Regions from separate parts of the Streptomyces sp. NPDC056503 genome, predicted to be linked through region 3. Evidence: riboswitches for the same ligand, from Rfam matches in the RefSeq annotation. Region 3 holds a riboswitch; each other region holds the start of a gene.
The links. Region 3 has a riboswitch for cyclic di-AMP ahead of ACFQ8C_RS02735 (peptidoglycan DD-metalloendopeptidase family protein). Riboswitches for the same ligand answer to the same signal wherever they lie in the genome.
Positions count from the first base shown of each region.

Region 1 (2,188 bases), on a different contig from region 3:
CGACAGACCGAGAGTTCACCGCTTCGGGCGACAGAACGGGGCATATCTCGGGAGAACGACCCACCCGCGCGCCGGATCGGTGGGAGGCTGACGCGGAGCGCGATCCGGGGCGACGGCCCCGGCGGGAAAGGGACGACGTCGCCATGGCAGATCACCAGGAAGCATCCGTCACCCTGCCGAGCGATCCCGCCGCGGTCGCCACGGCGCGGAGGTTCGTGGCGGAGGTGCTCGGCCGCTGGGGTCTGGAGGACGGCGGCGACACGGCGGACTCGATCCGGCTGATGGTGTCGGAGCTGACGACCAACGCGGTGCTGCACACCTTCGGACAGTCGCCCACCTTCACGGTCGAGCTCCACCTCGACCGTGAGGAGGTCCTGCGGATCGGCGTCACCGACAGCCATCCGCGCTTCCCGCGGCGGCTGCCGGCCGCCGTCCAGCAGGACAACGGCCGCGGCATGGTGATCATCCGGGTCCTCGCGGCGGAGGCCGGCGGACGGCTCTCGGTCACGGCGACCGCCGAGGGCGGCAAGACCGTGTGGATCACGCTGCCCTGGGCCGTGGCCGCCGTCCCCGCCTGCTGAACCGGTTCTCCGGCACGGCCCGGCGGAGGAGGAACGGGGGCGCCTGCGGTGAGGGGTGCGGCGGCGCCACCGCACCCGGGGACACCACCGCAGGCGCCGGTGGGTCAGCGCACGCGACCGTAGAAGACCTTCGAGGACCAGATCCTGTCGAGCTTCACCCAGGAGCCGGTCTTGGGCGAGTGCCAGATCTTGCCGCTACCGGCGTAGATCCCCACGTGGTAGACCCTGCCGCCCGAGTGGAAGAAGACCAGATCGCCCTTCTGCCGGCTGGAGGCGGAGATGTGCCGGGTGTTGTTGTACTGCTGCTGCGCGGTGCGGGGCAGCGACTTTCCCGCCTTCTTGTACGCGTAGACCGTGAGTCCGGAGCAGTCGAAGCGGGTGGGCCCCGCCGCGCCGTACCGGTAGGGCGCGCCCTTCTTGGAAGCGGCGACGCCCAGTGCCTTCGTCGCGTGGGAGGTGGCTGCCTGGGCCTCGGGTGCGGCCCCCGGGGCGAGGAGCGTGCCGCCGACGGCGGCGAGGGTGAGAGCCGAGACGGCTCCGGCCCGGGACAGCAGGGACGGGACATGCATCTGCGCGGTCATGCGCAACCCTTCGTCAGCCGCCTGTGAAGGATGACCTGTCGGGTTCGGGCAGGCGAAGATGCCCGGCCGCGGCTGCGGCTTCACCCCGAGGGACGGCCGCGCTGGGGATACAGCGCGGTCGACCCGTACTGCTCGGGTCCTCCACTCCTGCCGATCCACTCCTGTCGACCAGACGTCCGGGACGGCGGCAGGACTCGGCGTCCGCCCGGACCGCCCCGCCTGGGTGGCGGGGGCTTGTCGTCGTCGAGGATCTTGACCCACGGATCGGGCGAAAACCGAGCGGAAACGGCGTTATGTGAGGCTCCTCACGACTGATCCATACGGGTGGACAAGACGGTTTCGTGATCGTCGTAGGTTTGGCCGACGAGCCTCGTACCAGCGTCGGAATGCCCGATTCCGCCAAATGCGTACACCTGTTGCGCAACTCGCACACTTCACCTGTCGATTTCGCGACTACGCCGAACGGGGGACGATTCCTGCGTCCCGTGTCGGCCGTCCGGGGCTCGACACGACACGACGGAATGTCAACTCGCCCGCGCTCCGGGCACGGTGACACGAGCCGCCCGCCGCTCGCCGTCCAACACCCGCAGGGCGCAGGCCAATGTCTCGGCGTGGACCTCGCTCTCGCCCCGCATATGCATGAGCGTCAGGGCCTCGCGCAGCGCCTCCACCCGCCCGACCAGCGCCTGGGCGGCCCGCAGGGCTCCATAGGTATGCGATCCCCTGGATGGATTGATCTTTCCCAGGAGGTCCACGACTTCGAGGTACGCGTCGATCAACTGCCCCTCGGCGCGCGTCAGGGCGGGCAGCGGCGGAAGCTCCGGCACCATCGCGGCCTCACCGCGCTGCCGGTGCGCCGGAGCCGGCCCGGCGCGTGCCGACGACGTCGTCGACCAGGCCGTAGGCGAGTGCGGCCGGCGCGTCGAGGACGGTCGTGCGGTCGGTGTCGGCGGCGACCCCCTCCGGGTCCCGGCCGGTGTACGAGGAGAGGAGGTCCGTCATCACGTCGCGCAGTCGAAGCAGTTC
Region 1 is NZ_JBHTST010000235.1:2,546-4,733, forward strand. It holds gene ACFQ8C_RS36295 (ATP-binding protein) at 144-581, shown strand; gene ACFQ8C_RS36300 (C40 family peptidase) at 686-1,162, opposite strand; cyclic di-AMP (ydaO/yuaA leader) riboswitch at 1,166-1,372, opposite strand; gene ACFQ8C_RS36305 (hypothetical protein) at 1,687-1,992, opposite strand; gene ACFQ8C_RS36310 (ATP-dependent Clp protease proteolytic subunit) at 2,000-2,188, opposite strand, start outside.
Region 1: another riboswitch for cyclic di-AMP. It lies ahead of ACFQ8C_RS36300 (C40 family peptidase); the one in region 3 lies ahead of ACFQ8C_RS02735 (peptidoglycan DD-metalloendopeptidase family protein).

Region 2 (2,188 bases), on a different contig from region 3:
CCGGCACGTGGTAGGCCGTGAACGTCGGGTCGATGACCTGGAGCAGGCCCTTGGAGGGGGTGCCCTTCACGGCGTTGGAGTCCCAGAGGTTGACGGCGCGGGGGTTGCCGGAGGACTCGCGCATCACGTTGCGGAGGATGCCGTCGTACGAGCCGGGGATGCCGTAGCGGGCCATGACGTCGAGCGACTCGCGGATCCAGCCGTCGAGGTTGTCGGCGTACTGGGTGGCGGCGGCGGGCACGGCCTTGACGGAGGCCGGCTGGGCCTGGACCACCGGGGCCGCCGCGCGGGCGGCGGAGCGGCTCGCCCGTTCGGCGGAACCGGCCGAGGCGGGCTTGGCGGCGGGCTTGGCGTCGCTCTTGGACGCGGAGTCGGCGGAGCTCTTCCGGGCCTTCTTCTCCGGCGCGGGGGCGGCCTTCGCGGAATCCCGACGAATCGTCAGTTCAAGGCCCGGGTGAATGAGTGACGGGTTGTCACCCACGGCCGTCCTGTTGGCCTGGTAAATCGACTTCCAGCCGCCCTGAATTCCCTTTCGGTGGGCGATCAGGGAAAGCGAGTCGCCCTTCACGACGGTGTACGCGCGGGCGGCGGCGGGCGCGGCGGGGGCCTGCGCGGGCACGGCGGCCCGGACGGCCTGAGCGGTGACGGCGGCGGCCGGTGCGGCGGTGCTCGCGACGGGCTCGGCGCCGGCCGTGGCGGGCACGACCAGGGGCAGGGCGAGGGCCACGCCGCCGGTGCCGGCGAAGGCGATACCTCGGGAGACGGGGCGGCGTCGGGGGCGGCGGTGCTTGCCGTGAGCGGGCATGACGGTTTCCTCTCCGGCGCCTGCGAGGTGAGCTGTCGGGTTCGGACTGGAGCTGTCCGGCCGCGCGCACGCGGCTTCACCCCGAGCCGTTCCGGATGGCCGGACCGGCGGTGTGGTGGGTCCCCCGCTCCTGCCGTCGGGTGAAATGGGAGGTCTTTCGGACGGTGGCAGGATTCGGCGATCCGTCCGAATGGAGGTGACCGTAGGCGAGGAATACGGCGGGGAACAAGACGGGAATGCGGGTGAAAAGGAGCACCGAAGATCGAACGTGTCGAATTCAAGATCTACCGTTTCGGCGCCCCTTCCCGAATCCCTTGTGCCGCACGGCTCGTGACGGGTGGCGGGGCGTCGGCGGGGCGGGGGGAGTGAGTCGCGTCACTGGGGGCGCAATGTCCGAATAGGGCGGCTCGCTACCTTCGGGGAATTGTGCGGCGTAATGCCCTCCCTGTGTGTCGGTGAAGGGGGCGACACGCTCGGAGCATAAGTCGCAAACCAGACATCTCTCGCTAATGATGTGGGAATGTCCTCCCCCGCCCCGCTGCTGGATCCCGACGCCTTCGACCCCGACGCCCTCGACCGTGAGGCGGCCCGCCTCTACGAGAGCGCCGCCTGGGAACGGCTGCTCTCCCCTGCTCCTGCCCCCACCCCGGTGCCGGCGCCCGACCCCGGCCCCGTGCCCGCGACCGCTCCCGGCCCCGCGCCCGCGCCCGAGGCCTGGCGGAGTCTCCTCTCCGTCCCCGTGGACCGGCTGGTCGCCGACGCGCTGGGCGCGCTCGACGCGCTTCCCCCGCCCCCGCCCGCCGAGCGTCCGCTGCCCGGCCGGCTCGGGGCCGCCCTCCCGGACCGGCTGCACGTCTGGCGCAGGATCGGCCGGGCCGACGTGCGTCCCTCCGTCCACCTCGCGTACGCGCGCAGGGTGCTGACCGAGTGGGGCTGGCAGAACACCCCGTACAGGCTGCGCGACGCGCGCGGCGCCCGGTGCCTCTGCGGCGCGCTGCTCGCCGCCCACCGGCTCGGCCACGGCAGCGCGTCCACCATGAACGAGGCCGGCGCCTGGATCATGACCGAGCTGCGGTCCCGGGGGTGGCACGGGCTCATCGGCCCCTGGAACCGCGCCCCGGGGCGTACCGCCGAGGAGGCGCTCGCGCTCGTCGACGCCACGATCCGGCGCGCGGCCCTGGCCGGGAGGTGAGGGCTCTGCGGGCCGGTCAGCCGGTGACGCTCGGCGCGCCCGTCTCGATGTGGCCGGTGTAGCGGCGGGACCAGGTGCCGTCGATGTCGGCCAGGACCGTGAAGTCGTACCAGCCGTCCGCGTAGGCCACCGCGTTGAAGTAGTCCTCCCGGGACGAGCCGGCCGCGACGGTGTACGTCCACGGGCCGTCC
Region 2 is NZ_JBHTST010000006.1:74,690-76,877, forward strand. It holds gene ACFQ8C_RS03210 (transglycosylase SLT domain-containing protein) at 1-805, opposite strand, end outside; cyclic di-AMP (ydaO/yuaA leader) riboswitch at 810-995, opposite strand; gene ACFQ8C_RS03215 (hypothetical protein) at 1,326-1,997, shown strand; gene ACFQ8C_RS03220 (phosphocholine-specific phospholipase C) at 2,014-2,188, opposite strand, start outside.
Region 2: another riboswitch for cyclic di-AMP. It lies ahead of ACFQ8C_RS03210 (transglycosylase SLT domain-containing protein); the one in region 3 lies ahead of ACFQ8C_RS02735 (peptidoglycan DD-metalloendopeptidase family protein).

Region 3 (2,188 bases):
GAAGCCCTCGTGGTCCGGCAGCTGGTCGGCGAGGAGGACCGCGAAGCGGTCGGCCCAGCCGACGTAGGTCCCGTCGGGTCCGGGGTCCCCGACGCCCTCGGTGAAGCTGTCACCGATCGCCGCGTACGACCCGAATGACCCGAACGTGTTCTCGTCTGTTGCTCTCGAATCGTCTGCCACGGAAGCACATCCTTCCTTTTCGGATGTGACCTACGCGACCGTAAGGAGGGGTTGACGGCGGGTGACATATGCCACCGATAAAGAATTTGCCAAGCCGGAATAGGGCGAAGGCCCGGCACCAGGGTGCCGGGCCTTCGTGCGGCCGCGGGGCCGGACGGGTCAGATCGAGACGCCGTGCTGGCGCAGGTAGGCCAGCGGGTCGACGTCCGAGCCGTAGCTCGGCGAGGTGCGGATCTCGAAGTGCAGGTGCGGGCCGGTCGAGTTGCCGGTGGAACCCGAGAGGCCGATCTGCTGGCCGCCGCTCACCGACTGGCCGGCGGAGACGGCCAGGGAGGAGAGGTGGGCGTACTGCGAGTAGTTGCCGTCGGCGTGCTGGATGACGACCTCGTTGCCGTAGGCGCCGCTCCAGCCGGCGGAGACGACCGTGCCGGCGCCGACGGCGCGGACGGTGGTGCCGGAGGAGGCGATGAAGTCGGCACCGGTGTGGTAGCCGGAGGACCACATGGCACCGGCGGTCCGGTACGAGGTGGAGACGCCGCCGGCGACCGGGGTGACCCAGCCGGAGGAGGAGGACTGGGCGGCGGCGGCCGGGGCCGCGGCGCGCTCGGTGGAGCGGGAGGCGCGGGTCTGCTCGCCGGAGGACGGGGCCTCCTGGGTGACCTTCGCCTCGGCCTTCGGGGCGGCCTTGGCGGCGGCCTTCGGGGCGGCCTTGGCGGCGGCCTTCGGCGCGGCCTTGGCGGCGGCGGCCTTGGCGGGGTTCTTGGCGCCGAGGGTGAGCTTCATGCCCGGGAAGATCAGCGAGGGGTTCCCGCCGACGACCTGGCGGTTGTCGGCGTAGAGCCGCTCCCAGCCGCCGGCGACGTCGTGGTCGGCGGCGATCTTGGACAGGTAGTCGCCGGCGACCACGGAGTACGTGGTCGGGGCGGCGGCCTTGGCGGCCGGGGCGGCGGCCTGGACCTGCGCGGCGGCGACGGCCACGGTGCCGGAGACGGCGGCCGGGGCGGCCTGCTCGGCGGCGTGGGCGCCGGTGGCGCCGATCAGCGGCAGGGCGACGACGGCGCCACCGGTGCCGGCGGCGACGAGGCCACGGGTGATCAGGGTGGACTTCTGGCGGCGGTGCTTACCCTTCGCGGGCATGGCGAATTCCTCTCCGGCGCCTGCGAGGTGAGCTGTCGGGTTCGGACTGGAGATGTCCGGCCGCGTTTCTCACGCGGCTTCACCCCGAGCCGTCCTGCGTCGCGGGACCGGCGTACTTCCTTGGGTCCCCCGCTCCTGCCACGCATGGGTGGGTGCGAATTCCGGACGGTGGCAGGATTCGGCGGTCCGACCGGATTGACGGCGACGCTAGACGAGCGGGGTCGGCGCGAACAAGCCATGGAATTCGCCGGACATTCCGGGACGATCTTCGGCCCCGGAATTCCGGTCACCCTCCGTGGATGACGGTCCCTCGATTCCCTTTTCGGGGAGGGAGGTTGGGCCGGGCGGTCGGCCACGATCCGTCACTTCTATGACCCTGCTCACGCACGGAATTCCATCTCCCCCGCAACCAGGGCGCGTTACCTCAAGACCTTCCAATACGGACAGATCGCCCATTACCGACCAGGGGGGTGCGCCGCGCCGCGCTCGACGGGATGATTGCGGGGGGAACCGATCCCGTCCCGGCCCCGCGAACGCCTACCCCCAGGAGCATCCGTGACGCAGCAGCTGCCGCAGGTCCAGCCCCTCGAACCCGGCGAGCCCGAGCTCGCGGCGGTCCGCAACTTCCGGGACGTGGCCGGCCTGCCGACCACGGACGGGCGCGCCGTCCGGCCCGGCGCCCTCTTCCGCAGCGGCCACCTCGCCGACGCCACCGAGTCCGACGCGGCCTTCCTCTCCGACCTCGGCCTGCACACGATCTTCGACTTCCGCAACGCCGCCGACGCCAAGGTGGAGGGCCCGGACGTCGAGCTCCCGGGCGTGCGGAACGTGAACATACCCCTGAGCGACCCCGCCGACGGCAAGGAGTTCT
Region 3 is NZ_JBHTST010000005.1:98,299-100,486, forward strand. It holds gene ACFQ8C_RS02730 (SGNH/GDSL hydrolase family protein) at 1-180, opposite strand, end outside; gene ACFQ8C_RS02735 (peptidoglycan DD-metalloendopeptidase family protein) at 340-1,317, opposite strand; cyclic di-AMP (ydaO/yuaA leader) riboswitch at 1,322-1,478, opposite strand; gene ACFQ8C_RS02740 (tyrosine-protein phosphatase) at 1,873-2,188, shown strand, end outside.

Region 4 (2,188 bases), on a different contig from region 3:
CCTCGGGAGTCCAGGATTTCCCGGGCTACGACGACGTCGATGGACGGCACGAGCATCTCCTTCTGGGATGTGACGCTAGGTGTGACGCATGGGTCGCAAGGTCTCGTTCGCCTTGCGACAAGAGCCTAACCGGCTCGGGCGCTCCGGCCAGCCGACCGCCCGTCCCCTGGGACGAAAAAGGGCCCAAGAGCATGCAGTAAGGGACGAAAGACCTGGAATCTACTGGACGGTAACGGCAGAACCCCGGTCCCGAGCCACGGGGGAAGGGCTCGGAACCGGGGTGGTCACCGCGGGAGGGTCGTCGGGCGCCGGTGAGCCGCCGGACTCACCGGTGCCTCGGGGCTCACTTCAGGTGGAGCTGCTGGCCCGGGTAGATCAGGTCGGCGTTCTCGACGACGTCCTTGTTGAGCTCGAAGAGCTCGGCCCAGCCACCCTTGACGCCCTGCGCCTGGGCGATCTTGCTGAGGGTGTCGCCGGCCGCGACCTTGTACTCGCCGTCACCCTTCTTGACCTTCTTGCCGGTCGGGGTGGTGACGGTCTTCTTGGCGGCGGCCTTGGGCGCGGCCTGGGTGGCCTGCTTCGGGGCCTGGGCGACCTGCTTCGGGGCCTGGCGCTGCTCGCTGCGGTTGGCGGGCTGCTCGGCGGTGCGCTCGGGGGCGCTCTGCTGCTTCGGGGCGGCGGCCTCGGCGGCGCCACCACCGTAGGAGGCGGAGGAGAGACCCACGCCACAGCTCGGCCACGCGCCCTTGCCCTGGCCCGCGAGGACCTTCTCGGCGACGGCGATCTGCTGCGACTTGCTGGCCTGGTCGGCGCTGGAGGCGTAGGCGGTGCCGCCGTACGCGGCCCAGGTGGAGGCCGAGAACTGGAGGCCGCCGTAGTAGCCGTTGCCGGTGTTGATCGACCAGTTGCCGCCGGACTCGCACTGGGCGACGCGGTCCCACTCGGAGGCGGTGGCGGCCGAGGCGGTGCCGGCGGCCATCAGCGGGGCGGCGACGGCCGCACCGGTGACGCCGACGAGGGCGACGACGCGAGTGGCCTTGGAGGGACGACGGCGCTTGCCCGTACCGGAGAACAGCATGGAGTTTCCTCTTCACCGACGCCTGTGAGGTGAGCTGTCGGGTTCGGGCTTGAAGAGTTCGCCCGGCCGCGTGTCCTTGCACGCGGCTTCACCCCTAGCCGGTCGATCGGCCGTCAGTCTCAACGGCCGGGACCGGCGCAAACCTTGGGTCCCCCACTCCTGCCTGCGGCGCTTTCGCGACGACAGTTCCCGGCGACCGACGGCAGGACTCGGCGTTTCGGTCGACGGGGCCCGCGGTGGCGAGCGGTGTCGACCGTAGACACACAGGTGCTCGAAGTTCAAAGAGGCTCACAACGGACAAATAGCCCTTACTTGCACTCCGTCAGACCTCGTTTGCGCAGGTGAGGCCTGACGGGAGCAAAGTTTGCGGACGTGACACGCCAGTTGGGACGAAGAGACCCATGTCTCACTTTCCCAAAATCGGACATACGCCCCTGAAACGGCCTCACTTCTCCGGCGAAGGGACCGTCAGCTCAAGGCTCTGACCAGGGAGGATGAGATCCGGATCGACCCCGACCGTCTGGCGGTTGGCGTCGTAGAGGGCGTCCCAGCCGCCGGCGAGATCGTTCTCCTGAGCAATCTCCGACAGGCTGTCACCCGGCATCACGGTGTAAGCGCCGCTTGCGTCCACCTTGGCGGGGGTTGAGGTGACCTTGTCCGCAGCTGCGGCATGTCTACCGGATTCCTGCGCGGTGTCCGTTACGCCGGTTTCCTCCGTGGCCGCCTCGCCCCGGTGCTTGCCCTGACCCGGCGTGGCCGACGACACGTCAGCCTCGTCCGTACCGGGGGTCACCGGGGTGGTGGGCGCCAGGGGGCTCTCCGAGCCGTCCGGCGGCGTGACCGGGGCGCCCGGCGTGCCCGTGGAGGCGTCCGGGGTGCCCGGGGTCTCCGGCGCCCGGTCGGTGGGCGCGTCCGGGGTGACGCCCGCGGGCGGCGTCGTGACCGCGCCCGCGGGGGGCGGGGTGGTGGGCGTGGTGGAGGTGGCGGGCGCGGTGGGGGCGGCGGGCGTCACCGGAGCGGTGACGGCCTTCTCCTTCTTCTCCGCGACCTCCTCCGCCCCGGCGGCATGGTCCGCCCCGGAGGCCTTCGCCGGCGCGGTGGAGGCGGACG
Region 4 is NZ_JBHTST010000001.1:139,397-141,584, reverse strand. It holds gene eno (phosphopyruvate hydratase) at 1-50, opposite strand, end outside; gene ACFQ8C_RS00590 (transglycosylase family protein) at 344-1,078, opposite strand; cyclic di-AMP (ydaO/yuaA leader) riboswitch at 1,083-1,259, opposite strand; gene ACFQ8C_RS00585 (transglycosylase family protein) at 1,524-2,188, opposite strand, start outside.
Region 4: another riboswitch for cyclic di-AMP. It lies ahead of ACFQ8C_RS00590 (transglycosylase family protein); the one in region 3 lies ahead of ACFQ8C_RS02735 (peptidoglycan DD-metalloendopeptidase family protein).